Nodosilinea sp. E11: one gene and its partners. The protein of the gene in region 2 binds, or shares a complex with, the protein of the main gene of each other region. Links are inferred from orthologs where the notes say so. Each region holds a gene or a part of one and is shown on either strand. Other genes may lie near its edges. The genes, in order: accC, accB and accD.

The links.
Region 1: the proteins of accB (region 2) and accC are in contact, whole or in part, in a solved structure (PDB 8UXZ), measured with the Escherichia coli proteins. The link is inferred for Nodosilinea sp. E11 from one-to-one orthologs.
Region 3: the proteins of accB (region 2) and accD are in contact, whole or in part, in a solved structure (PDB 8UXZ), measured with the Escherichia coli proteins. The link is inferred for Nodosilinea sp. E11 from one-to-one orthologs.

What each region holds. Positions count from the first base shown.
Region 1 is NZ_CP136520.1:2,082,824-2,093,149, forward strand. Bases 4,079-7,024 are described here. They hold accC (acetyl-CoA carboxylase biotin carboxylase subunit), read left to right. Parts: upstream 4,079-4,849; coding sequence 4,850-6,199; downstream 6,200-7,024. Other genes in these bases: gmk (guanylate kinase), read left to right, coding at 4,079-4,128; RRF56_RS11515 (YggT family protein), read right to left, coding at 6,334-6,618; psbX (photosystem II reaction center X protein), read left to right, coding at 6,829-6,948. Outside these bases: RRF56_RS11485 (glycosyltransferase), read right to left, coding at 1-884; RRF56_RS11490 (AI-2E family transporter), read right to left, coding at 1,339-2,448; RRF56_RS11495 (phycocyanobilin:ferredoxin oxidoreductase), read left to right, coding at 2,576-3,307; more of gmk, read left to right, coding at 3,508-4,078; RRF56_RS11525 (Ycf66 family protein), read left to right, coding at 7,099-7,866; RRF56_RS11530 (hypothetical protein), read left to right, coding at 7,925-8,224; RRF56_RS11535 (nucleoside monophosphate kinase), read left to right, coding at 8,364-9,254; RRF56_RS11540 (HAMP domain-containing sensor histidine kinase), read right to left, coding at 9,344-10,326. UniProt on the Escherichia coli protein: This protein is a component of the acetyl coenzyme A carboxylase complex; first, biotin carboxylase catalyzes the carboxylation of the carrier protein and then the transcarboxylase transfers the carboxyl group to form malonyl-CoA.
Region 2 is NZ_CP136520.1:367,705-377,860, forward strand. What follows is about bases 7,336-10,111. They hold accB (acetyl-CoA carboxylase biotin carboxyl carrier protein), read right to left. Parts: upstream 9,082-10,111; coding sequence 8,590-9,081; downstream 7,336-8,589. Other genes in these bases: pyrF (orotidine-5'-phosphate decarboxylase), read right to left, coding at 7,838-8,569; efp (elongation factor P), read right to left, coding at 9,192-9,749; RRF56_RS04185 (peptidylprolyl isomerase), read left to right, coding at 10,025-10,111. Also shown: RRF56_RS04140 (TIGR02587 family membrane protein), read right to left, coding at 1-521; rbsK (ribokinase), read right to left, coding at 605-1,540; RRF56_RS04150 (hypothetical protein), read right to left, coding at 1,638-1,916; RRF56_RS04155 (NupC/NupG family nucleoside CNT transporter), read left to right, coding at 2,159-3,574; RRF56_RS04160 (protein-arginine deiminase family protein), read right to left, coding at 3,753-5,753; 7,8-didemethyl-8-hydroxy-5-deazariboflavin synthase subunit CofH, read left to right, coding at 6,007-7,263; more of RRF56_RS04185, read left to right, coding at 10,112-10,156. UniProt on the Escherichia coli protein: This protein is a component of the acetyl coenzyme A carboxylase complex; first, biotin carboxylase catalyzes the carboxylation of the carrier protein and then the transcarboxylase transfers the carboxyl group to form malonyl-CoA.
Region 3 is NZ_CP136520.1:3,683,084-3,693,439, reverse strand. Bases 2,657-5,632 are described here. They hold accD (acetyl-CoA carboxylase, carboxyltransferase subunit beta), read left to right. Parts: upstream 2,657-3,660; coding sequence 3,661-4,605; downstream 4,606-5,632. Other genes in these bases: petE (plastocyanin), read left to right, coding at 5,558-5,632; psbV (photosystem II cytochrome c-550), read left to right, coding at 4,829-5,335; RRF56_RS18560 (GAF domain-containing protein), read left to right, coding at 2,657-3,506. Also shown: RRF56_RS18565 (serine hydrolase), read right to left, coding at 1-552; more of RRF56_RS18560, read left to right, coding at 939-2,656; more of petE, read left to right, coding at 5,633-5,974; RRF56_RS18540 (GrpB family protein), read left to right, coding at 6,117-6,635; RRF56_RS18535 (photosystem II high light acclimation radical SAM protein), read right to left, coding at 6,680-8,275; RRF56_RS18530 (DUF1830 domain-containing protein), read left to right, coding at 8,778-9,143; RRF56_RS18525 (DUF4079 domain-containing protein), read left to right, coding at 9,275-9,712; RRF56_RS18520 (hypothetical protein), read left to right, coding at 9,863-10,356.

The DNA of each region.
Region 1 (10,326 bases), 1.7 Mb from region 2 along the record:
CCGCCCAGTTTTAACCTCACAATTTCAACCGCGCTAACATAGCGCACTAGCACCATCACTAACGTCACTTTCAGCTTTTGCCCTAGGCCCTGCAACCGGCGGTCAAACAGAGCATTCACCGCAAAGGCAACCGGCGGTATCAAGTTTTGCCCTAGCGCCTTGAGAAACACTACCTGGCGCTGCCCCAGGGTTTCAGCCTGCCTGAGATGAAGGGCGTAGCGTCCCCCGGTCAGACGCTGCGTCCGTTTAATTAGCTCTCTAAACGACGATCGGGTGGGGTGCAGCACCACCGCTGCCTCGGCATAGCACTGGGGATACCCCTGGCTATACACCCGCTGCCCCCATTCCAGATCTCCGTGGGACTTGAGCTGTGCGTTAAACAGACCCACCCGGTCAAACACACATCGCCAGGTCAACATATTGGCTGTAGCCCCGCCATGAAACTGTTGCAGCAGCAGTTCTTGGGGAAACGCTGTAATACTTTCGTATAAATCCACTGGGGTTAGGTAGGCGGGGTTGGCAAAAAACACCTCTACTCTGCCCACCACCTGACCAGGCTGGGGCATGTGCTGCAACTGTTCTACCCCACGCTGGAGCCAATCGTCAGCCGGAATACAATCGGCATCGGTAAACGCAATCACGTCGCCCACCGCTACCGCCAACCCCCGGTTTCGAGCCGCGTAGGATCCGGGTGTGGCTTCAAAAGCTAGGGTGGCGTTGCGGTAAGGGGCGATCGCAGCCTTGACCCCATCGACCTGATCAGAGCCATTATCGACCACAACAATTTCGTAACGAGTCACCGGATAGGTTTGACGGGCCAGAGCCGCCAGACAATCTTTCAGCCGATCGCCGTCGTTAAACACCGGAATAACGACCGACACCATGGGATTCAACGTATCATCCACTCTGCTCACTGGACGCAACCTCAGGCAACCATACAGTTTTCATAGTACGACCGCTCCACATTCACATCCCTTAGGCCGGCCCCCAGGCAAACAGTACCTGCACCCCGAGATTTCTGTCACCTGCCATGAGCCGTCGCGATCGCCGTCGGCCACCACAAGCATTTCATCCGACAGGCAGGCACTATGAGCCAATGGATGTTCCGATTTCATAGGTCACGTGCAGTTACTTACAAACTGTAGGCAGTCAGCAGAAGTAATGACTAGCAATGGCTCGGGATTTTCACAGGAAATTTATGAAGCCCGCGCCCAGTCACCGTGAGCAGTACGGGCCTGAGCTAGCGTAGAACTGACGCCAAACAGGATGAGATTCTAAACCTTTAACTGTCCCGTCGCCTGCCCTGGAAAGCAGCGGTACCTGTGGCTCAAGCCGCCCTCAGGATTCACTCTGCGATAACTCATAATCTGGGGGCATTACCGTCTCAGTCTCAACATCAAGGCTGAGCTGATAGTCGGTCGGTTTATCTAACACATCAACAATCCAAGCTTCTTCAATCCAGGTTTTGCAGACTACAGCCAGAGGCAGGGCCAGCACTAGCCCCAGTGGCCCTAGAAACGTGGCAAAAAAGATCTGAGAAATCAGCGTAGCAGCAGGCAACAGCGCCACCTGCTTCTGCATCACCATGGGCGCAAACCAGTAGCTCTCTACGTTTTGAATCAACACGTAGAGCACAATTACCGCCAAGGCCGTGCCCGGCGACTGCAATAGCGCCACAAACACCGGAAACACCGCACTCAGGGCCGGCCCCAGGTTAGGAATGAAGTTAAACAACCCCGCCAGCACAGCATGGGCAAAGGCGTAGGGCACCTTCAGCAAAACCAGCCCAGTAAAGCTAATCATCGCCACAAACATCGAGTTTAAGGCAACTCCCCCCAGCCAAAACATCAGCGATCGTTCGCACTTAGTCAAAATTTCGTCGGCCCGACGGCGGTAGCTCGATGGAAACATCCTCAGCAGCAACTGTCGGTAGGCCGTGGGGTTGGCCAGCATCATCAGGGTGAGCACCAGCAGCAGCAACAGCTGCAATAAAATGGCCACCGAGCTTGAAAAGAAAGTTAGAAAATTGCCAAATACCGTAGAGCCAATCGACGTGGCCTGACGCAGTAGGTCGGGCAGGGCCGGCAACAGCCGCAAATCTTGATCGGGAAACCAATCGGGGGGGCTGGCTTGAAACGCGTCGAACCATTCTCCTAGGCGGTCAAACCCTTTGGGGGTCAACAGCAGCAGTTGCTGAAACTGACTGACAAACAGCGGCAGCACCAACCCCAGAAAGATGACTCCCCCTAAAAGCACCAAGGCCGCCGTAACCAACACCGATCGCTGCCGAGGCCAGCCATAGACCCGTGAGAAAAATCGCACTAGGCTATTGAGGGCAATGGTAATCACCACCGCCGCAAAAATTAGCAACACAATCTGGCGAAATTGCCACAGGATAACGAGGGCAATGCCCAGGGCAGCCAGGTTGAGCCAGTCGGTTAGCTTCACAGCGGTGACACCTTAAAAACAGTTGATTACCCTTACAACAAATTGTAGCCGGGTGAACCCTAGAGAAGTCTAGTACGCCCGCTGAGGCTGGTATGCTGGGAGTCTAATTTTTATTACTTTGGGTGTCATGGCAACCCCAGTTCCTACCTCCCTCCGCGAGCAGCAACACCCGATGATTCGGGGTCTTGCCGATCGGATCGAAGCTACTTGGCAACAGTACCTAGACCTGTCGCCCTACAGCCTGCCAGACGACCTGGGCTACATTGAGGGTCGCCTAGAGGGCGAACGCCTCACCATTGAGAACCAGTGCTACCAGACCCCCCAGTTTCGCAAGCTGCACCTAGAACTGGCGCGGGTAGGAGCTAACCTCGACATTCTGCACTGTGTGATGTTTCCCCGCCCCGAGTACGACTTACCCATGTTTGGCTGCGACCTGGTGGGGGGACGCGGGCAAATTAGCGCGGCCATTATTGACCTGTCGCCGGTAACAGGAGCACTGCCCGAGGGCTATAGTGAGGCCCTAGAGGCTTTGCCATCCCAGAGCTTTGCCGAAGAACGCGATCTACCCGGTTGGGGAACGATATTTTCGCCTTACTGCCGGTTTATTCGCCCCACCAGCCCTGAAGAGGAGGAGGCCTTTGTAGGGCTGATTGTTACCTACCTAGCGCTGCACTGCCAACAGGCGATCGCCACCCCGGCTACCCCAGGCCAGAGAGAGCACATTCTGGCGGGCCAGCGCCACTACTGCGAACAACAGCAAAAAAACGATAAAACCCGCCGGGTGCTCGAAAAAGCCTTTGGCCAAGCCTGGGCCGATCGCTACATGACCACGGTGCTATTTGACCTCGCCGAGGCTTAAGGCCTAGTACGTGACCAAACTGAGGGAGTCAGGTTCCAGGTTTCAGGTCTGCCATGAACCTGAAACCTGAAACCTGTCACCTTTGACTTGGCAGACTACTCGTTGGTTAGTGCTTAAGCGTAGATTCTGTGGCACAGGTGGAGTAGGCGTGTAGGGTTAATTAGAATAGAGAATCTTTGTTGTACACCTGCGCCGCCGCCATGACCGTCAGTTCTCCTACCCCGCTAGACACGCTTACCCTCGACACTGAGGCTGAGCTGGCCTCACCTCGCCTCGGCCGCGTGATCGTGTTTACCGGCCCTAGTGGAGTGGGCAAGGGTACGCTGCTACAGGCCCTGCGCCATCGCTACCCGGCCCTCAAGCTGTCGGTGTCGGCTACCACGCGATCGCCCCGCCCCGGCGAAGTCGATGGCCAAGACTACTTTTTTGTTAGCCGCGACGCCTTTAAGTCGATGGTTGAGCAGGGCGAACTGCTCGAATGGGCTGAGTTTGCTGGCAACCTCTACGGCACCCCTAAGACCCCCGTGCTCAGAGACATCGAAGCCGGGTATTGGGTGATTTTAGAAATTGAACTAGAGGGAGCCCGCCAGGTGCGAGAAACCTTCCCCCACGCGCTTCAGTTGTTTGTCTTGCCCCCTTCGCTGGAAGAGCTAGAAAGCCGCATTCGTCTGCGGGGTAAAGATGCCGACGATGCGATCGCACGACGACTCCAGCGTGCCCGAGTCGAAATTGACGCCGCCGCCGAGTTTGACCGGCAGATTGTCAACGACGATTTAGACGTCGCCCTTCAACAACTCGAAACCGCCATCTTTACCGATTGAGCGTGAAGGAATCTTTCTGTGGGCAGAGCATTCTATAAATCACCCTCGCGATCGGCCCTTACTGATTTATAGCTGTAGCCAGTCCGGTTAAGACATTTTCCCTAAGGCGATTTCTGGACAACTTTCTCCCTAATGGTGGGCAGTGCCCAACCTACGGTGGCTACAGTCGCCAGATACAGCGGGGATCTGCTTTTCTAGAAATCTCCTAAGAACGTTTCTAAGGTTTCTGGATGTCCTAACCCAAGTGACTACGGCTATAAATCCTTTTGCAAAGAACCAGACGCCTCAACGGCGTCTGGTTCTTTGCTATTCACCAACCCAAGACAAGGACCAACTTGCCTAAAGGCCATTAACTCGATCTAGCCGACTTAAAACAATGCGGATGGCGAGACTCGAACTCGCACAGCGTAAGCCACACGCCCCTCAAGCGTGCGTGTCTACCAATTCCACCACATCCGCTGGTGTGTTCTGAACCGTACTAACATTAGGCGCAGCTGAGGGAAGCTCACCGTCATGCACAAGCTCAGATATATAAGAGTAAACCATAATGGTGCAATTGTCAGAACCAACTCGGCAATATTTATCACTCCACCACCGTGATACGATCAGCAACCGTCGTATGATGCTGGTTATGGTCGGTTGCGGCAGTGGGCTGGGGTTGCTTAGCTAGACTGCTAAACCCCAAACCCCTCAATGGTCTGTTGCTATTTGCCCTACGTACATGCGCTTTTCTAAGATTTTGATTGCTAACCGGGGAGAAATTGCGCTGCGCATCCTCCGTACCTGCGAAGAAATGGGCATAGCCACCGTTGCGGTTCACTCCACCGTCGATCGTCACGCCCTCCACGTGCAGTTGGCCGACGAAGCGGTGTGCATTGGCGAAGCCCCCAGCCAAAAAAGCTACCTCAACATTCCCAATATCATCGCCGCCGCGCTCACCCGCAACGCCAGCGCCATTCACCCCGGCTACGGGTTCTTAGCTGAAAACGCCCGCTTTGCCGAGATCTGTGCCGACCACCAGATCGTCTTTGTCGGCCCCTCCCCCGACTCGATTCGGAGAATGGGTGACAAATCGACGGCGAAAGACACGATGCAGAAGGTGGGCGTGCCCACAGTGCCCGGTAGCGGCGGCCTGCTCAACGACGAGACCGAAGCCTATAAGGTGGCCAGCGAAATCGGCTACCCCGTGATGATCAAAGCCACCGCCGGGGGCGGCGGACGCGGCATGCGTCTGGTCAACAGCGAGGTCGAGCTAATCAAAGCCTTTATGGCGGCCCAGGGCGAGGCCCAGGCCGCCTTTGGCAACGGTGGCGTCTACATGGAGAAGTTTATCGATCGCCCCCGCCATATCGAGTTTCAGATCTTGGCCGACAGCCACGGTAACGTGGTGCACCTGGGCGAGCGCGACTGCTCGATTCAGCGCCGCCACCAAAAGCTTTTAGAGGAAGCTCCCAGCCCCCGGCTGACCGCAGAGCAACGGGAGAAAATGGGCGCGGCAGCGGTGCTGGCGGCCCAGTCCATTAACTACGTAGGCGCAGGCACCGTAGAGTTTCTGGTCGATGGCCAGGGCAACTTCTACTTCATGGAGATGAACACTCGCATTCAGGTCGAGCACCCGGTCACCGAAATGATCACCGGTATCGACCTGATTGCGGCCCAGCTGCTCATTGCCCAGGGCGAAAAGCTGCCCTTTACCCAGTCTGAGATTCAAATTCGTGGTCACGCCATTGAGTGCCGCATCAACGCCGAAGACCCCGATCACAACTTTCGCCCCAACCCTGGCCGCATTAGCGGCTACCTAGCCCCCGGCGGCATGGGCGTGCGAATGGATTCCCACGTCTATACCGACTACGAAATTCCGCCCTACTACGACTCGCTGGTGGGCAAGCTGATTGTCTGGGGGCCAGACCGCCCTACCGCCATTCGCCGCATGCGCCGCGCCCTGCGGGAGTGCGCTATCACCGGGTTGCCCACCACCATTGGCTTTCACCAAAAGGTGTTAGAAAACGCCAACTTTCTCAGCGGCGATGTCTACACCAACTTTGTCGCTGAGATGATGGCGACGCCCTGAAAACCGCCATCCTAGTTGGCGGTCAGGCAAAGGGGATAGGTGAGGAACGAGTTATGGGCTATCAGGCATCAGGTCTACCTTGAACCCGATCCCTGATACCCGAAACCTAAGACCGTATAGCCTGGCGAGTACGGCTAACCCAGCATTCGCAATAGGCCCTGCTGGCCTACCAAAATCTCGCGCAGCAGGGTGACAATGCCCACCCAGATCACCGGGGCGATATCGACGCCACCAATCGGGGGGACCAGCTTACGCACGGGCACCAGCAACGGCTCAGTCGGCCAGGCTATCAAAGCAAACGGCAGCTTAGAGAGGTTGGCCTGGGGGTACCAGCTGAGCACAATGCGAAAGATAAATAATAGGGTCATCAACCCCAGCAGCAGGCCCACGCCTAGATTCAGCACTTGAGTGGTGGCCATGGGTTCCTCCAAAATACGCCGTTGCAGTAGATACAATTCTAAAGCTTTCCCCACCGCATTCTCTATGCTCTGGTGGCTTTACCCCAACGATTGAGGGGGTTCGATGGCAAAAATCTTGGGGCAGCGAGGTTTGGCTGTGGTGCAGCAGGCGTAACTTGATCAATAATGATCAGTAACAATCGGTTTCAATCGTTATCAGGATCAAAGGATATGACACCGTCTTTAACTAACTTCTTGCTGAGCCTGCTTGCCGGGGCTGTGATCATCGTCGTCCCCGCCACCGTCTTCTTGGTGTTTGTGAGCCAGCGCGACAAAATTCAGCGCCAGTAGGCCAAGGGTTGTGCCCATTGGCCTAGGTCGGGGGGCACAACCTAGCAACTTTGCAGTCGGGAGCGCCCAGTGGGTTCCCGATTTTTTCGTTAAGTCGGCTAGAATTAACGTGTTCGGTTGGCAGAGGCGATCGCCTAAGAGGAATTTGCCGTGAATTTTGGTACCCCCGTCCCCCTGCTGCTGGGCATCTTTATGGTGATTTGCGGCGTGGCCCTGTTCTTTCTAGATCGGCTCAAGCCGGGCTACGAGCGCGACTCCGATAAGGTTTACGCCATTCTGTTTTTGCTGTCAGGGGTGTTTTTGCTCGGCAACCTGACGATGGACATCATCCCCTCATTTCAGCAGATGCTGATGGTGGGCATGCTGGTGTCGCTGATGATTCAAAACATCAACTCCAGAACACCGTTGGCAGCGCGCCCTGGCCCGCTCGATGGCGGTGACTACGGCGGCGGCGGTTATCGTCCCCCCAGTCGGGGTGTGCGCCCCCCTGCCTACGGCCCCGATCGCACTAACCTACGCGCTGAGCTCGACCGCCGCGACTACGGCCCCGACGATCGCTACAACCGGCCCCGCCCCATGCTGGGAGGTCGTGAAGAGCCCGGTGGTCGCCCCCCCTACAACGCCGATGTCTATGGCGATGGTCGGCCAATGCGCCGCGATGACGGCCCGATGGATCGCCCTCTAGACGGTCGCCCCTTAGACAGCCGCCCTATGGACAATCGTCCTCCCGACGGTCGCCCGCCCATGGATGGCCCTGACGGCCCTCCCTACTACGGCAGTGGCCCTCGCCCCGGCGACGATCGCGTTCGTCGCCGTCGCCCCCCCAAAAGCCGCAGCGAATACAACGATCGCTACCGCCTCGACCCCGGTCCGCCGCCGCCTCGGCCTGACTACCGCCCCGATCGCGACCCCCTCTAGGCGCAGGCTATAGTTTGGCGATTTTTGTGGCCTGATTTCGGTAATTATCTTGTCATCTTTGCCCGTTGATTTTGATACGGCCACGATTGCTGGCAGCGCTCTATGGGCGATCGCGTTTTACTGGGGTTTTTCACCCTTGAGCGATCGGCTCATTTCAGCTCTAGAAGGCTGGCTGGGAGCAGATTCTCCAGCGGCATCACTCTTGAGCGTAGTGCCGTTTTTAGGGTTTGGGGGCCTAACTCACTACGGCCTGACTCTGTCACTGGGGGGCAGCTGGGCCGTCAGCCTGGGTGTCATTTCTGCAATCGGCTGTGGCGTGTATGAGTTGGGTCGGCGCGACGGTCAGGCATCTGAATAACACCGGCCCTAGAGCCCATGGCGGTAGCTTTGCCAGGGGTGTTTGTAACAGTGCAGACGCGATCGCACCCAGCTAATAGGCATAGGCAAAGCCCTTTGCTATCCTACCCACATACAGTGGGAGCAGGTAGTGCCGTTCTATGAAGCCTAAGCAACTGATCCTTTTAGGGCTGCCTGGGGTGGGGGTAAACACCCAGGCAGCGGCCCTCGCAAACCAGTGGCAGGTGCCCCATGTGGTTATGGGAGATCTCGTGCGTGGGGCGATCGCCGCCGAGACAGCCATCGGCCTTGAGGCCCGCACCTATGTAGACTCAGGCGAGCTGGTACCCGATGTATTGGCCATGAAGCTAATCCGCAAGCGGTTTGAGCAGCCTGACACCATGCTCAAAGGCTGGGTGCTAGAGGGGTTTCCGCGCACGCTGGCCCAGGCTCAGGCGTTTGATCAGTGGTGGGCAGCGGTGGGGCAGCCACCAGCGACGGTGGCCTATCTCAAAGCACCAACGGAGTTTTTGATCATCCGAGTCTTAAACGAAAGCAGCGAAAAGCCGCCAATTTCGGCCATCCGAGACCGCTTAGAGAGCTCTCAGCAGTCGTTAGAGCCGTTGATTGAGTACTATCAGCAGCGATCGCAGCTCGCCACGATCAACGCCAGCCTGTCGTTTGCGGAGGTCGCCAGCGCCTTGGCCCAGCTGGGCGAAGAAGACACCGGTGCCGCTAAATTGATTCGTGATGAGGCCGAACTCGATGCGTTGCTAGCCAGTGAACCTTTGCTGGTGGTCGATTGTATGGCGTCTTGGTGCGGCTCTTGCAAACAGGTGATGCCGTCGATCAATAAACTAGCTGAGGCCTATGACGATTCGGTCATGGTTAGAAAGATTGACTTTGATGCCAATCGGCAAATTACCAAACGATTTGGGCTGAAGGGCATTCCGGCGGTAATGTTCTTTAAAGACGGTGAACGGTGTGAGACCCTAACCGGCATCAAGTCTTACCAGGAATACAACGATGCGGTAAATCGCCTGTTGGCCTGATGCCTATGCAAAAGCACCAGAGGTCTCTGGGGACCAGAATTGGGCGAGGGAAACCTACCATTGAGGTTGCCATAGGTTTGGCAGCTGACCTAGAGCGAGGTTGATGATTCCTGTTCTGTGGTTTCGGCGACGATCGCTGGCTCAACAGCGGGCGGGTGGGTGGGCAAAATCACCGTAAAGGTTGAACCTTGCCCAGGTTGCGATGACACGGCAATTTCGCCCTGCATCAAATTGACAAGCTGAGCCACGATCGCTAGGCCTAGGCCGGTGCCCTGATCGGTCTCAGCGGTAGAACTAGAGCTGACCCGATAGTAGGGCTCAAAAATATAGTTCTGCTCGGCCTGAGCCATGCCAATGCCGCTGTCGCGCACCGTAATGGACCAGCGATTATCGCTGAGGGTCTCTGCTGCGATCGCCACATAGCCGCTCTCGGTGTAGCGAATCGCATTGCTCAGCAGGTTAGTAAGGATTTGCTGGAGGCGCAAGGGATCGGTTTGCACGGTGGGGGGAATGCGATCGCACGCTACCCTTAACTCCAATCCCTTATTTCGCGCTAGGGGTTCAACAATTTCAATCACCGACCGAATCAGCTCTTGCGGCTCAATCGTCCCGATTTTGAGCTTAATTTGGCCATCGCTCTTTTGCAGTTGGAGCGTGTCGTTAATCAGCCGCAGCAATAGCCGCCCACTGCGCAACACCCGCTCAATACTTTCGAGATGGACATAGGAATCTTTAATTTCGGCCTGCTGCTGCTGGCGCAGAAACAGGTCGGCATAGCCAATAATCGACGTTAGCGGCGTTTTGAGCTCGTGGGTTAGCTTTGACATATTGTCGTGGCTAGCCCGCACCAAACGGGTGAGTTCTTGGTTGGTCAGCTGCATTTGGGCTCTGAGCTGGTCTAGCTCTTCCATGCGACTTTGGGTATAGCTGTCAAAGCAACGGGCGATCGCCTCGTCAATCACCGTATCAATTAACCGAATGGCCCACAGCACATCCTTGGGCGCGGCCTGCACCAGGTCGGCCTCTAGCTCTGAGAAAACAACCGATCGCAGCAGACGATATTCCCGCGCAA
Region 2 (10,156 bases):
GCAATGGAAGACCCCACGACGATGGCCCCCAGCAGGGCCGCCCCGGCATCGGATAGGGTGCTGCGCCAGGGGTCGGGCCGTTTAGGTGAGTCGTCATCGTTGCCGTCAGCTCTCAGCAACAGGTTATTGGCAATGCCCACGCCAATGGCAAAGGGCAGCGATAGGGTAATCACTCGACCCAATACCGCGTCTACCCCGGTTTCAAGCCGCAGGATGCCAAGCAGCGCCAAACTCAGGGCGGCGGTAAACAGCGCGATCGCCAGCCCCTCGACACTCTCGGCCAAAATTTGCAGTCGGCTGCGGGGTTGTTCAGCACGAAACCCGCCTTTAATATTCAGCAGCACCAGAGCTAGATAGGCAATGCCCAATATCAGCATCATGCGCGGCGGCGCGGTAAAGTTGCCCTTCCACCACACCTCCATGGTGTAGAGAAAGGGGGCACCAAACAAAAACGCCCCCGCAATGCCGCGCATCAGGTCGTTAAATTCGGTCTGCCAATCTTGGGCGTGGGGTCGGGCCATGAATTGTGGCGCAGTACTTAGGTTGAAAGCATTGGGGCAAGATTCAGCATAGCCCAAGGCCGAATCCCTCTGCTAGACATGCTTTAGGTAGTTTGCAGGGCAGCAACCTGCGATCGCATCGGCATCGACGCCTGCGCCCCCGGCACCCTCACCGAGGCAGCGGCGACGGCGGTGGCAAACTCGACGGCGTCCTCCAGGGCCATGCCTTCAGACAGAGCCACAGCCAGGCCGCCGTTAAAGGCATCCCCCGCCGCCACCGTATCCACTGCGTTGACCGCCAGGGCGGGCTGGTGCCAGGTGCGGTCTGCCGTGGCAACTACTGCCCCCTGGTCGCCCAGCTTCACGATTACCAGATCAATGCCTCGCTGCACTAGCTGACGAGCCGCTTCAGTGGCCGAGGGCAGGTCGGTTACCTGTAGCCCCGTGAGTTGACTGGCCTCGGTCTGGTTGGGGGTGAGAATATCTACGGTTTCAAAGAACTCGGGCGGCACATCGTCGCGGGCCGGAGCGGGGTCCACAATTACCGTTGCCCCCTGGGCCTGGGCCGCTTGGGCAGCAGCGATCACCGCTGGCAGGGGCACTTCAAACTGAAGCAGAAGCATATCCCCTGGCTGTAGTTGGGCCACGAGGCGATCGCAATCCTCGCCATCTACCTGGCCGTTGGCACCGGGCACGACCACGATGGTGTTGTGGCCGGCGTCATCTACGGCGATCGCCGCTACCCCCGTCGGCCCCGCCGCCGCCGTCGCTACCCCACGGGTCTCGACCCCTGCCGCCTGCAACCCTTCGATGAGCTGACGGCCAAAGGCATCGTCTCCCACCCGACCCACCATCGTCGTGGCGGCCCCCAACCGCGCCGCCGCCACTGCCTGGTTGGCCCCTTTACCGCCGGGTAGAGTAGCAAAGTCGCTGCCCAGAATGGTCTCCCCCAACTGGGGCAGGCGCGGCGTGCGGCAGACCAGATCCATATTCAGGCTACCGAAGACGTGGATGGTTTTGGGTGATGGGTTGAGGGACATTGGTAAAGGCGTTTGGAACGTTTGGAACGTTTGAACGTTCGAACGTTTACAGGTTTAAGCGGGTTTAGATAGAGCGTTTAAAGAGGGTCAACGGATTCTAAAACAGATCCTCCCCATCACCCCCATCGTCATCGGGGCGACCGTAGGGCGACGGGGGGCGATCGCTGCTCCAGGCCCACCAGGGCATTTCACACTCGCCACAGTGATAAAACTCTTGCCATTTGCGGCGATGGTCAAGACCATAAACGGGCGATCGCCGATTGATCCAGACCGCTTTGGCCTGGCGACTCTCGGCCCCACACTGGGGGCAACAAAATTGGGTAGCGTGGCTAGCAGACTCGGCCCAGTCGGGCGGAATAGGAGAAAAAGCTTCCATAGCGCAGGGCGGGGGGTCACATCTATTATGGGGCAGGCTGGAGGGAAGGTTTTGGGTTTCAGGTTTCGGCATCCCCTCCTGGGAGGGGCAGGGGTAGGTTATCCGGGTTTCGGGTCGCGACCTGACACCTGATACCCCTTCCCTCAATTAAGTTCTAGAACGAGGCGCTTCGTCGGAGGTGTTCTTCGGCATAATCGGTGGCAGGCTCGTGATTTTTGGGCCATAAGGAGCATGGGCACACGATGGCACTGCGTTTAATTTCGCTGCTGGGAATATTTGGGTTTTGCTTTATCGCCTGGCTAGGCTCTGAGGATCGGCGGCGGGTGCCCTGGCGGTTGATAGTGTGGGGCATTGGCATTCAGCTGGTAGTGGGGCTGCTGATTTTCTTGCTGCCCGTAACGCGGGAGGCGGTGGTGTGGCTGAGTTCTATTCTCAATGCCTTAATTGATGCCTCTGATGCCGGGGCGCGGTTTTTGTTTGGCCCGATTTTTGTGCCCGACTTTAACCAGCCGGTTGGCCCCGCCGGGGCAGGGCGATGGATTGCGCGGGCGCTGACGCCTGCTTTTACTGCCGTACCGGGCGATCGCCTGGGGGCCGACAATCTCAATTTGGGCTATATCTTTGCCTTTCGTTCGCTGCCCCAGGTGGTGTTCTTTGCGGCGATCTTCTCGCTGCTCTACGGTCTGGGCGTTGTACAGCCGATTGTGCGGGTGTTTGCCCGGTTTTTTCGCTGGGCGATGCGCCTCAGCGGGGCCGAGGCCTTGGCGGGAGCAGCAAATATTTTTGTTGGCATTGAGTCTGCGATCGCCATCAAACCCTTCCTCGAGCGCATGACCCGCAGCGAGCTGTGCGCCATTTTGGCCTCCATGTTTGGCTCGATTGCCTCCACGGTGCTGGGCCTCTACGCCGGGTACCTGCGGCCCATTTTCCCATCCATTGCCGGGCACCTAATGTCGGCCTCGGTGCTGACAATTCCGGCAGCCTTTGTGCTGGCCAAAATTTTGGTGCCCGAGCAGGCGGTGCCCGACACCCTGGGCAAAGTGCCTGAGCTAGAGCTGGTGGAAGAAGAACGCCGCAGCCCCATGGATAGCCTGATCTTAGGTGCCCTCGACGGGGTGAAAATGGCGGTGGGTATTGTCGCGGCGCTGATTGCCATTCTGGGCCTGATTGCCCTACTCGATCTGGTGTTTGCCAATCTGGCCAACCTGGCCACCAACGACTTTGCCCTCTGGCGGGCGATCGGCCAGGTGTTTAGCGTGATCACGCTGCAAAACATCATGGGGGCGCTGTTTTTGCCCCTCACCTTTCTCACCGGGGTGTCGCTCGATTGGCCCGAGCTGTGGCTGTCGTCGCAGCTAATTGGGCGGCGACTGCTCGAAACCGCGATTCCGCCCTACATTGGTCTGGCCAACGCGGCGGCGGCTGGAACATTGAGCGATCGCGCCCTGGTGATCGTCAGCTACGTGCTCTGTGGCTTCGCTCACCTGCCCTCGGTGGGCATTTTTGTCGGCGGGCTGGCGGGCATTGTGCCCTCGCGGCGCAAAGACATCAGTGAGCTGGCTTGGAAGGCACTGTGGGCGGGCACTCTGGCGACGCTGATGACCGGCTGTGTGGCGGGTCTATTTTTCTACGACGGGGCGGCGGTGCTGGGTCGGTAGCCCCTTGCACCGAGTGCATCCCACTTTTATAGCTGTAGCCAGTCTGGTTAAGACATTTTCCCTAAAAACGTTTGAACGCTCGAACATTTCTAAGGTATCTGGATGTCCTAACCCAAGTGGTAGGGTAGGCAGTGCCCACCATTGAAGAAACTATTTTCCAGAAATCGCCTTAGCGTTTTTATGAGCAATGCTTAAGAAACGTTGGTTCACTCTCCCACCATTTTTGCTGGTATGGTTGCCGACTTGTATTGGTGCCGCAGTGGATTTCTCCGCCTTCGCGAAAATACGTGTCCCAGTCGTCGATAAAGTGACAGACTAAACCCAGCGGGTTTAAGACTTCTCTCACGTAGGCTTCAAAGTAGCATTGCTCATTCACCCTGGGACCAAAGGGTTTAGGAATAGCCAAGTGCTGATTGAGAACCAGCATATTGACCATATTGGGAAAGAACGAGATGGCGCGATCGCCTTCGTTTTCGAACAGTGCTGGCAACTCGATGATATCTGCTTCGTCTAAACCCAGCTCTTGCTTTAAAACCTCCCGATTCCAGTTAATGTAGGATTGAAACCGCTGATTGTGAGCGGCTAGGTCCTTATCAGCTAGAACCTCTGCCACGCTAATGGCAGCCGGCTTTTGATCAAGTTGCTTACCCTGCCGCAGCAGTGCCTGGTCATGCCCTTGATGGTGCAATGCGTTAAGTAGGTCATAGCATTTATCAGGGCTGGCCAAAAGTAGTTTAAACCCTTTAGAATTGGGCGCAGCGACGAAGTTCATAAACTCGTCGATATGCCCCACGCTTAACCAGTCAGAGAAAAGCTCAAAGGGAGCCTGGATTTTTTGGGCATAGAAAAAATCTCGTAAAACTTTCAGCTTGCGGCGCGGTTTTTCCATAATTTCTGGACGCGTACCCCCAAACATGAGGCGGCCAAAGGGGTAGGTGACGCCATTGGCAGTCACGGGTGGAGAAACCTCTAAATTGCCAAAGGAGCCTAGTTTTGTTGCCTCATGGCGGCTCTTGCGAATCACATAGCCAAACCGGCTGCTGATCACCTGGCGCTTAGCTAGGTGGTCTAGGCCGCGATCGCGGGGCGAATCAAAGATGACGTGAACGGATTGGCCTGGCGCTTGGGTATAGCCAATTTCAATTTCATCTCGCATCCACGGATCATCGTCGTGGAACTCAAAGGGTACCGGATCTAGCTGAGCACCCGCCTGACTGACCACTTTTCTCAGGTCTTCGATGAAGTCTTCGTTGTCGCCCTTAGAGAGACGAGAGACAAAAACCATAGTCGGCGATAGGGTGTTTGGCGTCATCATCCAGGGCGCGACGCGAAAAACTACGCGATCGCTGTAAAGAATCTCTCCATCTTTGAGCAGACTCAGCGTGATCTCAATCAGGCCATCGAAATCAATATCGGGAAAACTAATCCCCTTCACAAAAAAGAGAATATCTTGATCGGTGCGCTCCAGTTTTGCCTGGGCTTGTTTAGGGCCAATCAGCTCATCGCCAATTTGATTGAGTTCGTCGTAGATGCAGAGGCGTTGGGCCTGATCTTGACTCACCGACAGATACATTTCACAGCCCGGTGGTAGGTCGCTCGGCCCAGCTCGGCGCGCAATCATAAAGCTCGCATCTTTGAGATTTAGCAGGGCTGTTCCCTGATCTCTATCGGTGTACTCACTGTCAGAGTGAACGTGGTCGCGATCGGTATGGACCAGCAGAATGGCTCCCTGACCGTTAGTTCCCCACTGCCAATCTCCCTTGGCGGGGTTATTTTCGTCCACAACGCCGTCGCGGTCGGCATCCACATCTAAACAAATTCGCAGGCAAGTAAACTTGAGGCAAACTCGACTCAGTTGAGCACCCCCCTCAGCCTGAAATGTGATCTCTAGGCAGCGGTCTTGGGGGCGATCGCTAAAGGTTCTCGCTAAGAGGGCAATTTTGGAAACTTGTTGAAGGGAAACCAGCGCGGGTGGATCAAGTAGCTGGTTTGACTCAGCGTAAATTTCAATTTCTCCCTGGGTTTTAAGGCTGGCGGTTATGGCTTCAGCCGGAGCCAGATCGGCCAAGACAATTTGCAGCGGCTGACCCACTACTAAGACATCCGCATGACTTCTGGTCTTTGCCTGAGATCGCAAGGAAGGTTCGCTAAACGCTTCAGGCAGAGACAGATTTCTCATTATTGATTGTTGATTTATATAACCCATACGCTTTTAGCTTCTCATAGGGGCTTTGGCGTTATATCCTCCCTAATGGAGAGACCTTTGCCCTTTTGGGACAAGTTGGTAAGCCCAAGCAGAATGGGGTAGGGGCGGGCTAGCATTCGCCCAAACGGACTAGGGGCTTGGGCCGGTCTGGGTACAGCGAGTAGGCCAATCAGCCCGATACCCGCCAAAATAGAAAGGCGATGTCGTCGATAGCTGGCTTATTTCTATGGAACTTGAACGCATTCTGGCAGAGGCTTTGGCGGGAGGCGACCTCGCCCCGGCTGAGGGGGTGACCCTGTTGCACCAGCGCGAGCCAGCCGCCCTAGAGGCCATTCGCCGCACCGCAGACACCCTGCGCCAGCGCCAGGTAGGCGATACCGTCACCTACGTGGTTAACCGCAACATCAACTACACCAACATTTGCGAGCAGCACTGTAGCTTCTGCGCCTTTCGCCGCGATCGCAACGACGAAGGGGCCTACTGGCTCGACTTTGCCCCCATTCTCGAAAAGGCCACCGAGGCTGTAGCGCTGGGGGCCACCGAAATCTGTATGCAGGGGGGACTCAACCCCTACGCCAAAATCGACGGCACCTCGCTGAATTATTACCTCAAGCTGGTCGACACCATCAAAGGGGCATTCCCGGCGCTGCACCTGCATGCCTTCTCGCCCCAGGAGGTTGAGTTTATCGCCCGCCAGGACGGTCTCAGCTACCGCAATGTGCTGCTGGCTCTGCGAGACGCGGGGGTAGGGTCGCTGCCGGGCACCGCCGCCGAGGTGCTAGACGACGCCGTGCGTCGGGTGCTCTGCCCCGAGAAAATCAATACCGCCACCTGGCTTGAGATTGTCGGTTTGGCCCACTCGGTGGGCCTGCCCACCACCAGCACGATGCTCTCGGGCCACATCGAAACCCCGGCCCAGCAGATCGCCCACCTAGAGCATCTACGCCAGCTCCAGTGCCGTGCTTTAGAGGCTGGTTACAGTGCGGCGATTACCGAATTTATTGTGCTGCCCTTTGTGGGGCAAGAGGCCCCTAAACCACTGCGCCGTCGGGTGGGCCGCGACCAGCCGGTGCTGGCCGATGCGCTGTTGCTGATGGCGGTGGCCCGCATCTACCTGGGCAACTGGATTGTCAACCACCAGCCCAGTTGGGTAAAGCTGGGGCTGGCTGGGGCCACCGAGGCGCTTACCTGGGGCTGCAATGACATCGGCGGCACCCTGATGGAAGAGCACATCACCACTATGGCCGGTGCCCAGGGAGGAACCGGGATGACCGTGGATGAGTTGCGGGGGGCGATCGCATCGCTCAATCGCCCGGCCCAGCCCCGCGACACCCTCTATGGCCGGGTCAATTACAGAGGAGATGCGTCCTCGGTGGGCAGCCGCTCAGGCTCAGCAGGAACCCTAGGCCCGGCGGGCAAATCAGGCTCGGCGGGAAACACCGACCCAGCTCGGCAGTCGCGCAGCCAGAGCCTCACCGCCTGACCAATAATGCCGTCGCTACTCTCTTGGGGTGGGGTGGGGGGCCGCCCTAAGGGGCGATCGCTGCCGGTGTAGCTACCCAGGCTAGAGTACAGCAGCGCCAGCCGCCAGCCCTCAGGGGTCTGGGCCAAAAATAACCAGTGGTAGTGTTGCAGCGAAACCGAACGATTTTGCCGATACTGCCGCTCTAGGGTGGTAAAAAACACCTGCTGTAGGGTGGAGTCAGGTTGGGTGCTACCGTCGGGCACGAGCGCCTCTAGGTCGAGGGGCGTGAGGTCGGGGAGACTAGCCACCAGCATCAGGGTGGTGGCCTCCGCCGGGCGACGCGATAGATTGAGGTTGCGGCTAGCCACCCGGTTGGCATAGCTGGGTAAATCTTGAAGCAGCCGGGTGGCCAACGGCTGAAGTTCGGTGGGGCAAAGGTTGTCGCGCCTGAGATAGACCGGATTCTCAGGGGCGGGGGCCGAGACCTGGGCCTGCCCCAAGCCAGGTAAAACCACCAGCCAGGTGATGCCGAGACATATAGACCAAGCCCTCAGGTAGACCGCAGGGCAAGACTTACCCCGCGACACTGACGCTACAGGGCAGCGCATTCGTCACAGATGCGCTGAAACGCAGTAACCGGGTCGGGGTCGGCGGTAATCGGTCGGCCAATCACCAGGTAGTCGGCCCCGGCTTGCAGAGCCTGGGCAGGGGTGAGGGTGCGGCGCTGGTCTTGGCTGCTGGCCCAGCTAGGGCGCACGCCAGGGCACACCAGAGTAAAGTCAGCGGGCAAAAACCGCCGTAGCTGACTGGCTTCCTGGGGCGAGCACACCACGCCCCCCAGGCCGCTGTCTTTGGCCAGCAGAGACATTTGCAGCGCGTAGTTGGTCGCTTCGAGCGGAATTTTGAGTTCTACGGCTAGGGTACTGGGAGAAATGCTGGTTAGCAGGGTGACTCCCAGCAGCATCGGCGGGTAGACCCCGGCAGATTCGGCCCCCGCCATCGCCGCTTCCTGGGCAGCCATTAAGGCCTCCTGGCCCGCCGCTACATGGACAGTCATCAGGTCAACCCCGTAGCGCCCCGCTGCGGCACAGGCCCCGGCCATGGTGTTGGGAATATCGTGAAATTTGAGATCGAGAAAGATGCGCTTTTGCCGAGCCTTGAGTTCGGCCAGTAACCCTGGCCCGGCGCTGACAAATAGCTCTAGCCCCACCTTCCAAAAGCTGACCTGGGGCATGGCGTCTACCCAGGCCAGTGCCATCTGGGCCGAGGGCACATCGAGGGGCACAATAATGCGCTGGTCGATAAAGCTGGGGTCAGGGGTCATGGCAGCACCTAGGGCAACAATTACGCCGGGCGTACCAGCATTAGGGTTTGGCCAAACTCTACGGGTTGACCGTTTTCAACCATAATTTCGACGATTTCGCCGCTGACTTCGGCCTCTAGTTCGTTCATTAGCTTCATCGCTTCGATGATGCACACGGTCTGCCCGCTGGTGATGCGATCGCCGATCCCGACAAAAGCTGGCTCCTCTGGGGCGGGAGAACGGTAAAACGTCCCCACCATGGGCGAATTGATGGAGACCAAATCGCTGCCCTTGCCGGGGGGAGTAGCGGGGGGAGCCGCTGGGGCGGCAGGCGACGGCTCGGCAGGCGGCGGAGCGCTGGCGGTAGTAGCCTCTACGGCCGGAGCCACCGCTGCCATGACTGAACCTAGAGCGATAGCCCCTGGTTTGCGCAGGGTAAGCTCAAAATCGGTGCTTTTGAGGGTGAGTTCGACAATGTCGCTCTGGTTGAGGGCGGTGACTAACTCTCTTAGATCGGTGACGCTTAGTTCCACGGCGAAAGTCTCGTAGGGGGTAATGGGCCTCAGATTAAGGGGCCAAGGGCTCGGGTGTCAGCGGCAGTACGGCTGACGTCCCTAGAGAGGGTAACGGGCAGGGCCGCCGCTTACTCACGACCTAGGTAGGCATCGGTGCGGGTGTCTACCTTAATTTTTTCGCCAATCGAAATGAACAGAGGCACCATGACCTGGGCTCCAGTTTCGAGGATGGCGGGCTTGGTGCCGCCAGTGGCGGTGTCGCCCTTCACCCCCGGATCGGTTTGGGTGACCTCAAGCACAATGGAGTTGGGCAATTCTACCTCTAGAATTTGACCGTTCCAGCTGATCACGCTGACGCTCATTTCTTCTTTGAGATATTTCACCTGGCTACCGATTTCATCGGTTGTGAGGCGCACTTCCTCATAGGTTTCCATATCCATGAACACCAGGTCTTCGCCGTCGCGGTAGGTGTGCTGCATGTCTTTCTTCTCGATCACCGCCTGGGGCACGGTTTCACCAGCCCGAAAGGTTTTCTCAACGGTGTTGCCGCTTTTGACATTTTTTAGTTTGGTGCGCACAAAGGCCGATCCCTTACCGGGCTTGACGTGGAGAAATTCGACCACGCGCCAGACCGATCCGTCTAGCTCAATTGAAGTACCGGTGCGAAAATCATTACTGGAAATCATGGCGCTAGCTTACGGTAGGCAGTCTAAGTTTTGGCACTTCATTTTACCCCCCTGCGGCCATTTCCCACAGATTTTACCCTCAACCCTGGCCAATCTGTAGAAGGACCTAAAGCGAATGGCCGGAGCGTCTAAATAATAGAGGAATAGAGGCGGATCCGGGAAGTTCTGACTGGCTGACCCTGGGCAATGGCCTGGGGCGTTCCAGAGTATGACAAGATTGTAGGGGCGCAGTGCGTCACACGGAGACCGGTCGTCCGGGCGGAGATAAAGGAATTATGGCTAAGCAAACAAGCGCAATGATGGGTAAACAGCAGAGGTTAATCTGGCCACGGCTGATGCAGCTGGGCCTGGGGCTGGTGATTACCGCAGGAGTGTGGCTGAGCAGCCTGTCTCCGGCCCAGGCTATG
Region 3 (10,356 bases), 3.3 Mb from region 2 along the record:
ACCGACAAAGGCGCGCTCCCGTCCGTAGGGGCCGTCGCCCCAGGGCTTTTGGTTCATATTTACCCCAGTCAGCTCAGGCCACTGAAGCGACTGAAAAAACCGATTCACAATATTGCGCTGGTGGCACCAGGTGGCAAAGGGGCCTGGAGGCAGCTCAGGGCCGCTAGTCGTGCCGCTGAGCGTATCGACCACTAACGAGGTAGCGTCGTTGCTAGAGTCCACGATCATGTCTTTAAGCGCCCGGTCGAATTCTGGAGAGGGCGGAATCATACCCTGCTCTAGCCACTCGTGGGCCGCCACTAGGTAAAACAGCTTCACTACGCTCGCAGGGTAAATCAGCTCGACCCCACGATAGCTAGCTCCCCGAGGCCGATGCTGCCAGAAGTCAGTAGCACTTATCGCCCCGCCGGTATTGGTGATGTAGGGCGGGTCATAGACCACCCAGGTGACAGCAAGTTGGGTGGGGGTGAGGCCAAACTCAGAGCGCACCTGCTCTAGCACTTGATCCAGAGTGGTTTGCAGGGTGGGGTCAGAGGTGAAAAATAGTGACATAGCCAGCGCTTGTGTTCTGGGTAACCGCTTGTTCATCAAACCATTCTGCCTGGGCCAACCGATAGGGCGAAAGACATCAGGGCCGATATGAGGGGCCAAGGGTTGGGCATTCTGTGCAAATCGCAACTTTCTGCCCTACGACCTGGGGTATACGGTTAGAGTAATGAGGTGTTTGGCAGGCTTGCTAGCACCTCAGTAGGGTATTGGCCCGACGGGGCTGCCCCCTCACTGGCTCAATGGGAGTTGGTTTGGCTGCGGCGATGGGAATCCTCACCCCTACACCACCTTCAACCTTCAATTGAGCCAGTTGATCCAGTCGATTGATCCAGTCAATAGACTGCGCCCATTACTTTCGCTCCCATCTGCCACGCTTGAGTAGGGTTCCTATGGCAACTCAGATCGATGGCCTCTCTGGGCCGACCTTCAATCAACGCAGCATGATTACTGCGCTGTCTCTGGTCAATCAACAGAGTTCTTTGACTAACCAGGTGCGCGATCTGCCCACCCCACAGTTCATTCATCTGCTAGATCAAATTACGGCAGAGTTTGAGCATTTTTTGCGCGCCATTGACATGATCAACAATGAGTCATTGGAGATCATGCTGGAGCAAATTCTAGAGGCATTTACCCTCAAGATTGGCCAAATTCTCCAGGCTGAGCGCACCACTATTTTTATGGTGGATCAAGAAAAGCAGGAGCTGTGGTCAAAAATTGCCCAGGATGACGGAGAGCGATCGCTCGAAATTCGGGTACCGATGGGCAAAGGCATCTCGGGCTATGTGGCCACCCACGTTACGCCGCTCAACATCCCTGACGCCTACGCCGACGATCGCTTTGATCGTACCTACGACCAGAAGCATGGCTACCGCACTCGCAACATTCTCTGCATGCCGGTGCTGAGCAAAAAAACCAACAATATTGTGGCAGTAGTGCAACTGCTCAATAAGCTCAATCACACCCCCTTTAATGACCAAGACGAGCGCCATTTCAAAGAATTTGCCGAATCGCTTGGCGTGATTCTAGAAAGCTGCAACTCGTTCTACGTGGCAGCCCGCAACCAGAAGGGCGTCGCCGCTCTGCTCAAGGCTATTTCTTCTCTAGAGCAGAGCTTAGACTTGGAGAAAACCCTGCAATCGGTGATGGAAGAAGCCCGTCAGCTGATGCAGGCCGATCGCAGTACCTTGTGGCTGATCGACGACGAGAGCGGCGATCTGTGGTCTAAGGTCAAGTCGGGCGACGGCAGGTCGATGGTAGAGCTGCGCAACCCAATCAGCAGCGGGATTGTGGGCCATGTAGCCAGCACGGGCGAAGTGCTTAATATTTCTGATGCCTACCAAGATCCCCGGTTTAACCCTGATGCCGACAAGCGCACTGGCTACACCACCCGCACCATTCTCTGCATGCCCGTGTATGACTCAGGCGGCAGGCTGATCGCGGTCACCCAGCTAATCAACAAGGCCCAGGGCACATTCAACACCTCCGATGAGGCCTTTATGCGCGCCTTCAACATCCAGGCGGGGGTCGCCCTTGAAAATGCCAAGTTGTTTGAGAGCGTCTTAGTCGAAAAACAGTACCAAAAAGATATTCTGCAAAGCCTCTCCGATGCGGTGATTTCCACCGATTTAGAGGGGCGCATTGTCACCATTAACGATGCCGCCCTAGAGCTGATTGGCTGCCCCGAAGACACCGATTACAGCCGCAAAATTCGCGATCGCTGGCAATCTGCCCTGATGCACCGCCCAGTGTGGGATGTGATCCCCGTCGATAGCCTGCGTTTTCGCTTAGAAGACAGCCTGGGCAACGGAGCGCGTCACTATGTGCCGGAGCAGAGCTTGCGAGTGGCGGTAGCGCCTGGCCCTGGCACCGGGCTAGACCCCATCTCTGAGCTGGCTCTACCCGATATTAGCCATAGCGAAATTTATCGGGCCTGGGGCGACCCAGCCGCTCCTCCAGTGTCCAAAGACTTGGTGCAGCGCATTGAACGCAGCATTAATCTCACCGTCAACCCCCTCACCAACCCTGAGGGGGGCGTGCTGGGTGGCCTGCTAGTGCTCGAAGATATTAGCCAAGAAAAGCGGATGAAGAGCACCCTCTACCGCTACATGACCCCCGGTGTGGCCGAGCGGGTAATGGCCTTGGGCGACGACCTGCTAATGAAAGGTGAACGTAAAGATGTCACCGTTCTGTTCTCCGATATTCGCGGCTACACCACGCTGACCGAAGACCTAGAAGCCGACAAAGTGGTGGAGATGCTCAATGCCTACTTTGAAACCATGGTGGAGTCGGTGTTTCATTTCGAAGGCACCCTCGACAAATTCATTGGCGACGCCCTGATGGCGGTGTTTGGCGCGCCTCTGCCGCTGACCAACCACGCCTGGGCGGCAATCCAGAGCGCTCTCGATATGCGGCGGCGGTTGGCCAAGTTCAATGCTGAGCGGGGTGCCCTAGGCCAACCTAAAATTCGCATTGGCATTGGCGTCAGCTCTGGGGAAGTGGTCTCCGGCAATATTGGCTCCCAACGCAAAATGGAGTACACCGTGATTGGCGATGGAGTCAACCTCAGCTCCCGCCTGGAAGGGGTGACTAAAGAGTATGGCTGTGACATTGTTATCAGTGAATATACTTACGCCCTTTGTGCCGATCGAATCTGGGTCCGAGAGCTAGACCGCACCCAGGTGAAGGGTAAGCAGCGGGCCGTCGGCATCTACGAATTGATTGACCAGCGCGACACCCCCCTCACCGCTGACACCGAGGCCTTTCTCGACCTCTATGCCCAGGCCCGCAGCGCCTACACCGGCATGCGGTTTGAGCAAGCACTATCTCTATTTGATCGGGCGCAGCAGCTGCGCCCTCAAGACAAAGCCGTGGCGGTACACCTGAGCCGGGCCAGGCAATACCTAGTGCAGCCCCCACCCGACGATTGGGATGGTGTCTACGTGATGACGACGAAGTGAGATGACTCTGGGCCTGGAAGGAATTGCTGCCAGTCCCCCTTCAGGCTCTAGCCTCGTCGATCTATCGCAGACGGAACAAACCCGCTAGGATGGGGGTTGTGTTCAAAACGAACACTTTTAGGTCATTCTGTCGCCGTTGAGCTACGCACCGCGCATGTCTCTGTTTGACTGGTTTGCCAATCGCCGGAAGTCCGGCCCCATTAGCGAAGACCGCCAAGAGCGGGAGATTGCCGACGGTCTGTGGACCAAATGTGAGCACTGCGACGTACTCACCTACACCAAAGATCTGCGCACCAACCAGTGGGTGTGTAGCGAGTGTGGCCATCACCACCGTATCTTTAGCGACGAGCGCATTCGCCAGCTGATCGACACCAACACCTGGCAGGCGCTTGATACCCATATTCAGCCCCAGGATCCACTTAAATTTAAAGATCGCAAGGGCTACGGCGATCGCATCCGCGAGACCCAAGCCAAAACCAAGCTCACCGATGCTGTGCAGACGGGTCTGGGCGAGCTAGACGGCCTGCCTGTCGCCCTTGGGGTGATGGACTTTCGCTTTATGGGCGGCAGTATGGGCTCAGTGGTAGGCGAAAAGCTCACCCGCATGATCGAGCAGGGCACTGCTGCTGGTCGCCCGGTCATCATTGTTTGTGCCTCTGGCGGTGCCCGCATGCAAGAGGGCATGCTCAGCCTGATGCAGATGGCTAAAATTTCTGGAGCGCTGCAGCAGCACCAGGCCGCTAAGCTGCTCTACATGCCGGTGCTCACCCACCCAACGACCGGCGGTGTGACGGCCAGCTTTGCCATGCTGGGCGATATTATTGTGGCTGAGCCCAAGGCCACGATCGGGTTTGCCGGTCGTCGGGTCGTTGAGCAAACCCTACGGGAAAAACTGCCCGATGACTTTCAAACCGCCGAGTATCTGCGCGATCACGGCTTTGTTGATTTAATTGTGCCGCGCACCCAGCTTAAGCAGACCCTAGCTCGGCTGATTCGCCTGCACCAGCCTGTGACCGCCTCAACGGTGGTTGAAGGGCACAGAGCTTGGCCGAATGGTCTCAGTGCGGTAGAACCGAGCCACATTGGGGCTGACCTGTAATCGGCCTCTGGGGCGAATTACCCAGGGGAAATATTGGGAATGGCCCCTTTCGGTGGCATGATAGACATTAACAAGAGCGATTTAATCGGAGTAATTCCGTCAAATCAGATCTAATCCAAGTCTAGACGTGGCGGTTTGCCTGCGGGGAAACTACAAACGTTGACCTGGACTTGGTATAGCTGTGTTGATTTCATACCCAAGCCCTATACATTCGAGGAGAACCATGTTGAAGAGATGCATTTGGCTAGTTGCGGTCGCACTCTTCTTTGTCAGCCACCTGGTAATGGGAGACGCCGTCGCGGCTGAGCTAGATGAGGCTATTCGTACCGTGCAGCTCAACCCCGAAGGGGATACCGTTGTGCTGTCTCTAGAGCAGGTTACCCGGGGTCGTCGCCAGTTTAACTACGCCTGTGGCACCTGCCACGTGGGGGGAATTACCAAAACCAACCCCACCGTTGGCCTTGACCCAGACTCTCTGGCCGGTGCTTTACCCCCCCGTGACAACCTTGAGTCTTTGGTGGCCTATCTGAAAGAACCGATGACCTACGATGGTCTATCGGATATTTCTCAGGTACACCCCAGCAAAAAGAGTGCCGATATTTTTCCCAAGATGCGTAGCCTGACTGAAGAAGACCTGGTGGCGATTTCTGGCCACATTCTGCTTCAACCGAAGGTGATTGGCGACATGTGGGGAGCGGGTAAGACCCGTTTCTCTGCTCCTCAGGTCTAGGGATAATGGGGTAGCTTGAGGGCTAACCCAGGCCTTATGGGTGGCTCTGGAGAAGAGATACGATATCTGGCAGCAGTATGTCGTAGGTCGTCTATGGACGGCTATTACCCCAGGGGTAATGCCCCAAGTTACCGCGCAAAGCAGGTAATATGCCATAGGAAGGTGGTCTGATAACAGCCCCCTTGATTGATTGAACTGGAGATACGAGCTTTAGAGGTAGTTATGCAACGTGTATTTCGTGCCGCCCAGCGCTTGGGCTTGGTTATTCTGTCTGCTCTGCTAGTTGTGGGTACGCTCACCCTGGTTGCTTCGCCCGCTGCGGCCACCAACTACGATGTCAAAATGGGTTCTGACGCAGGTCTGCTGGTGTTTGAACCGAGCACCGTTACCGTCAAGCCTGGCGACACCGTGACCTGGGTCAATAACAAAATGGCCCCCCACAACGTCGTGTTTGATGCGGCCAACGTGCCCGGTGACAAAGCCCTAGCCGACAGCATTTCTCACACCCAGCTAACCTTCGCCCCTGGCGAAAACTATGCCACCACCTTCACCAGCGATATGCCTGCTGGTACCTACACCTACTACTGTGCTCCCCACCGTGGGGCTGGCATGGTAGCCAAGGTCATCCTAGAGAACTAGACTTAGAGGCCAAGATGCTCTAAGCGTCTTAATTTAGGTACAGTTTGTCAAAAAGAGCGTTCTTAGAACGCTCTTTTTTTATGGGGCAGCTCTGGCATGGTTTCATTCGGTACAGTAGCCTCAGCAGGGCGCTAGGTTTGCTATGCAGGTTCAAGTTCACCCACCCAATCCTCAGTGGCCCCAGGCTTTTGCGGCAGAGGCTGCCCAGGTTGCCCTAGCATTGAGCGATAACGTAATTCAGGTCCACCACATCGGCAGCACCGCTATTCTTGGTATTTACGCCAAGCCCGTCATTGATTTACTGGTCGAAGTCAACCAGGTTGAGCGGGTAGACGCTCACAATGACGCTATGGTCGCTCTTGGGTATAGTGCCCTGGGAGAGTATGGTATTGCGGGGCGGCGGTATTTTCGTAAAGAGAGTGGGCAGGGCGATCGCACCCACCATGTCCATACCTTTCAGGTAGGTTCTGCTGAGGTCGTGCGGCATCTGGCCTTTCGAGACTTCATGATTGCTCACCCCAACTGCGCCCAACAGTACAGTGATCTAAAGCGCCAACTAGCGGCGCAGTATGTTCACGACATTGAAGGCTATATGGATGGCAAAGACAAATTTGTAAAAATGATGGAGCAACGAGCGCTGCACTGGCGGGGATTAGCATGACTCAATCGAAATCCCGCCGTTTGGGGCGACAAGCTTAAGTAAAACTATGACGGCACCGCAGCTAAAGGGCGTTGGGTGGGCTCAATTGGGGCACTGAGAGCTTCTTCTAAGGGAGCCAGCCCCAGACGTTCTTCGAGAATATCCATCACCTCGCGGCCAAAGTCGTCGGGGTTACGCTGCCAGGCCTCAAGGCAAACCTGCCCAAAAAACGAGCCTAGCGGTTCTGGATTCCACAGCAGCTTTTTAGACACCCAGGGCAAGTGAATATCTAGCGGATTGTAGTCACGCTTGAGCATATTTTTCTCAAAGGCGTACTCTTCTAGGTGAGTATGGGGCTGAAGACCAATAAAGAAGATCGCAGGCTCGACTTTGTCGCGGCCAAACACCTCCTCTAGGGCGCGGTGATAGGCCAGGGTCTGGCGAATGGTCTCTGGCCGCTCATCGATCACGTTGAACGAGTAGTTGACCGAAACCAGATCATTAAACCCGGCGGCCTTGAGGTCTTTGCAGTTTTGCAGCACCGTGCGCAAGTTGTAGCCCATCCGCATTTTGCGCACCAGTTCTTGGGAGCCGCTGGTAATGCCGATCTCAAAGTAATTCATGCCCGTTTCGGCCATCAGCTTACAGAGGTTTGGCGTCAGGTTGTCGGCCCGAATATAGGCCGCCCAGTGAATATCGGTCATGCCCGCCTCAAGAATCTTCTCCAGCAGTTCCTCTGCATCCCGCATGAAGCGGCGAGCCGGGATAAACTGGGCATCGGTGAACCAGAAATTACGCACACCTCGCTTATACAGCTGCTGCATTTCGGCCACCACCTCTTCGGCGGGGTTAATGCGCACCTGCTTGCCCTCAACCACGGTGTAGATACAGTAGCAGCAGTTGTGGGGGCAGCCCCGTTTGGTCTGCACACCCACGTAAAAATCTTGGTCTTGCAGATAGTAGTTAAACTCGGGCCAGATGGCCTCGATGTAGTCGTAGTTGCAGGCGGTTTTTTCTAGCGGCGCAGGCTCTTCGTGAATCAGGCGATCGCGCGGAGTAGTCTCCCCCGCAATGTAGCAGCGCTGGTCAGCAAAATCTTCGCCCCGCAAGATCCGCTCCAGCAGCATTTCGCCTTCGCCGACAGAGATAATGGTGCCCTTGGGCAGGCGGTTGTGAAGCTGCTCATAGAACACGCTCACCGCGCCGCCACCCACTACGGTGGTGACGTTTTGACAGTAGCGCTGGGCACGTTTAAAGCCTCGCTTAATCAGCCCCTGGTTGCGCCACAGTTCCGCTAAATAAGTGGTGGCCATGCGCAGACCCCCTAGGGCACCGCGCGCCTTGAGCCACAGGTTGCGAGCATAGAAAAATTCAAAGGCGTTTTGTAACGGGTTGCCGCCGCGCCCGCCCACCGGCGCAAAAATTTGGATATCCCGCCAGGAAAACACCAGCAGGGTGGGCTTAAAGTCATCAATGCAGCGATCGAGAGCAGCACCATAGTCCAGGGGAGGCACGGCCCCTAGATCAAAAATTCGCTGTTCTAGAGCAGGAAATAGCTTGTGCACGTGGTCGGCTAAGTAAACCACGCCAATGGGAAAAATGGGATTGCAGGGTAGCCGTACGTAGAGCACACGGGCCTGGCTGGCGGTGGAAAAAGACATGCTTCTCAGGCTGGATAGCTTCTCAGTCTTGATATATATCTTTACGATAACACCGTCCCTTCGCTTGGGTTGAGCCAGAGCATAAATCTCTTCGACCTAATGCCTGACCTATAGACCTCACTCAATCGGCATCTGCTAACTTAACAACGACAAACCCACACACTCGGCTGAGTGTGCAGGTATACCAACGAGGCTATCGATCTGAGGGACAGAAAAGAAATAAAATCCTCTAGCCATGGTATAAAAACACTATTAAACTTTCATCCGATAGATAGATTTTGATAAGTGGAGTGCTAAGAGCAAGATTTGCTTGGAGCTAAGCACCGGGGAAAGGCTAAAAACACCTGCTGAGCGGACGTCATTGCGAAGTCTAAAGCAGTGTGTCTAAATATTCTGAATAATGAAGAGGTTGGGGGGGTTGGTAGTCGCCTTTACAACAGCCGGGGATCGCAAGGTGTTACGCTCTGCGTAGTGATTCTTGCAGTATTGCCGTAAAGCATCAATGGCACAAATCCTTGATCCCCTTCCCTCTGATGGACAGAGTCAGATTCTCTGTTGCTACATCAATGCCACCAGTAAGATTCAGGTTGCTCGCATTACCAACGTGCCGGATTGGTACTTTGAACGGGTGGTTTTTCCAGGTCAGCGATTGCTCTTTGAAACCGTTTCAAAGGCAATCTTAGAGATTCACACCGGCATGATGGCCAGTGCTATTTTGTCCGACAGCATTCCCTGCGAACGGCTTGAGGTAGAGGCCCCTGAGTCATCGACGTTTGAGCCTGCCCCAGGGGCCGAGCTTGAAGCCAGTCGACTAGCTGAGCCATTCAGTGAACCACCAGCAGCAGTTGCTGTGTCGCCGGCTAGCTAGCCTGCTACATTGGGGGTCTAGCGAGTGGTGCCCAAGGCATGGCTGTCGAGCCTGAGCAGTATGTTGAAGGTAGGTTGCCTGCCTCTTCTGGGCCACCGGCACATCGCTGGTGGTGACATTTAGGGAAGACAGTGAACCTACCATCATTTCTGTGGCTCTGGCGCATTGCCGCTTGGTCAATGGGGCTGACGTTGACAGGCTATGGTCTGTTGGCCATTACTGGCGGAGTTTTATACTACACCCGCTCTAAGCCCATAGAACGCTCGGCCTGGCTGCGCCCGTTGCACCTGGGCCTGGGTATAAGCATGGTGACCTTAGTGCTGGTGTTGCTCAGCATCGGCATCGTTGGCACCCTGGGAGAGTATGGCAGTCTGGGGCACTCCATACATCTTCTATTTGGCCTGGCGGTAGTGGCGCTGGTATTGATTTCGGCCTGGAGTGCGAACCGCATTTCGCCGGAGCGCCCCTGGGCCAGGCGGCTTCATGTCACGCTCAATGGTGTGTTGGGGCTAGGGCTGGTGGCGGTGGGGTTATCGGGTTGGCAGGTGGTGCAAAAGTATTTACCGTAATGAGTTGAGGCCTAAGTGAGATTGCCCAGGCTGTATGACGGCTACGGCGGCATTCTCGAAAAAGACGTTTGGGCACGAAAACCCGTGGTGGGTTAGCGAGCCAATCCGCCCCAAATTGCGCTTGTGCTGATGTCATCTCGATCTACTGCTATGGCTGAGTCTTCGTCTCTGGCTGCTCCCTCAGAGGCGGGCAACGCCGACCTAACGCGTCACGTATTCCGAATTGCGCCGCTAATTCGCCTGACGCTGCTGCTGTTGTATCTGTCGCTGATGGGGCCACTTCCCGTTCTCGCTCAGGCTACCCAGGCTGCCGTGCCACCGCTAGGGCTAACAGCAGGGATTTTGCTGGGCGGCATAGGCCTTTATGGTGCTCTAGGTCAGCGGGTTGAGGTCGATAGCGACGGTATTCAAGTGACTTATCCAGCCTGGATTCGTTGGCTGTTTCGCAGCAGCTGGCAATTGGCTTGGGCCGATGTCCAAGCCCTCAAACCTCGGTCTACCGGGCAGGGGGGCATTGTTTACTATTTTGTTGGAGTCGATCAGCAGGCCTACTTGCTGCCGATGCGGGTGGCGGGGTTTGCGCGGCTGGTAGAGTTGGTGCAGACCCACACCGGTCTTGACACTCAGGATGTCAAACCCCTAGC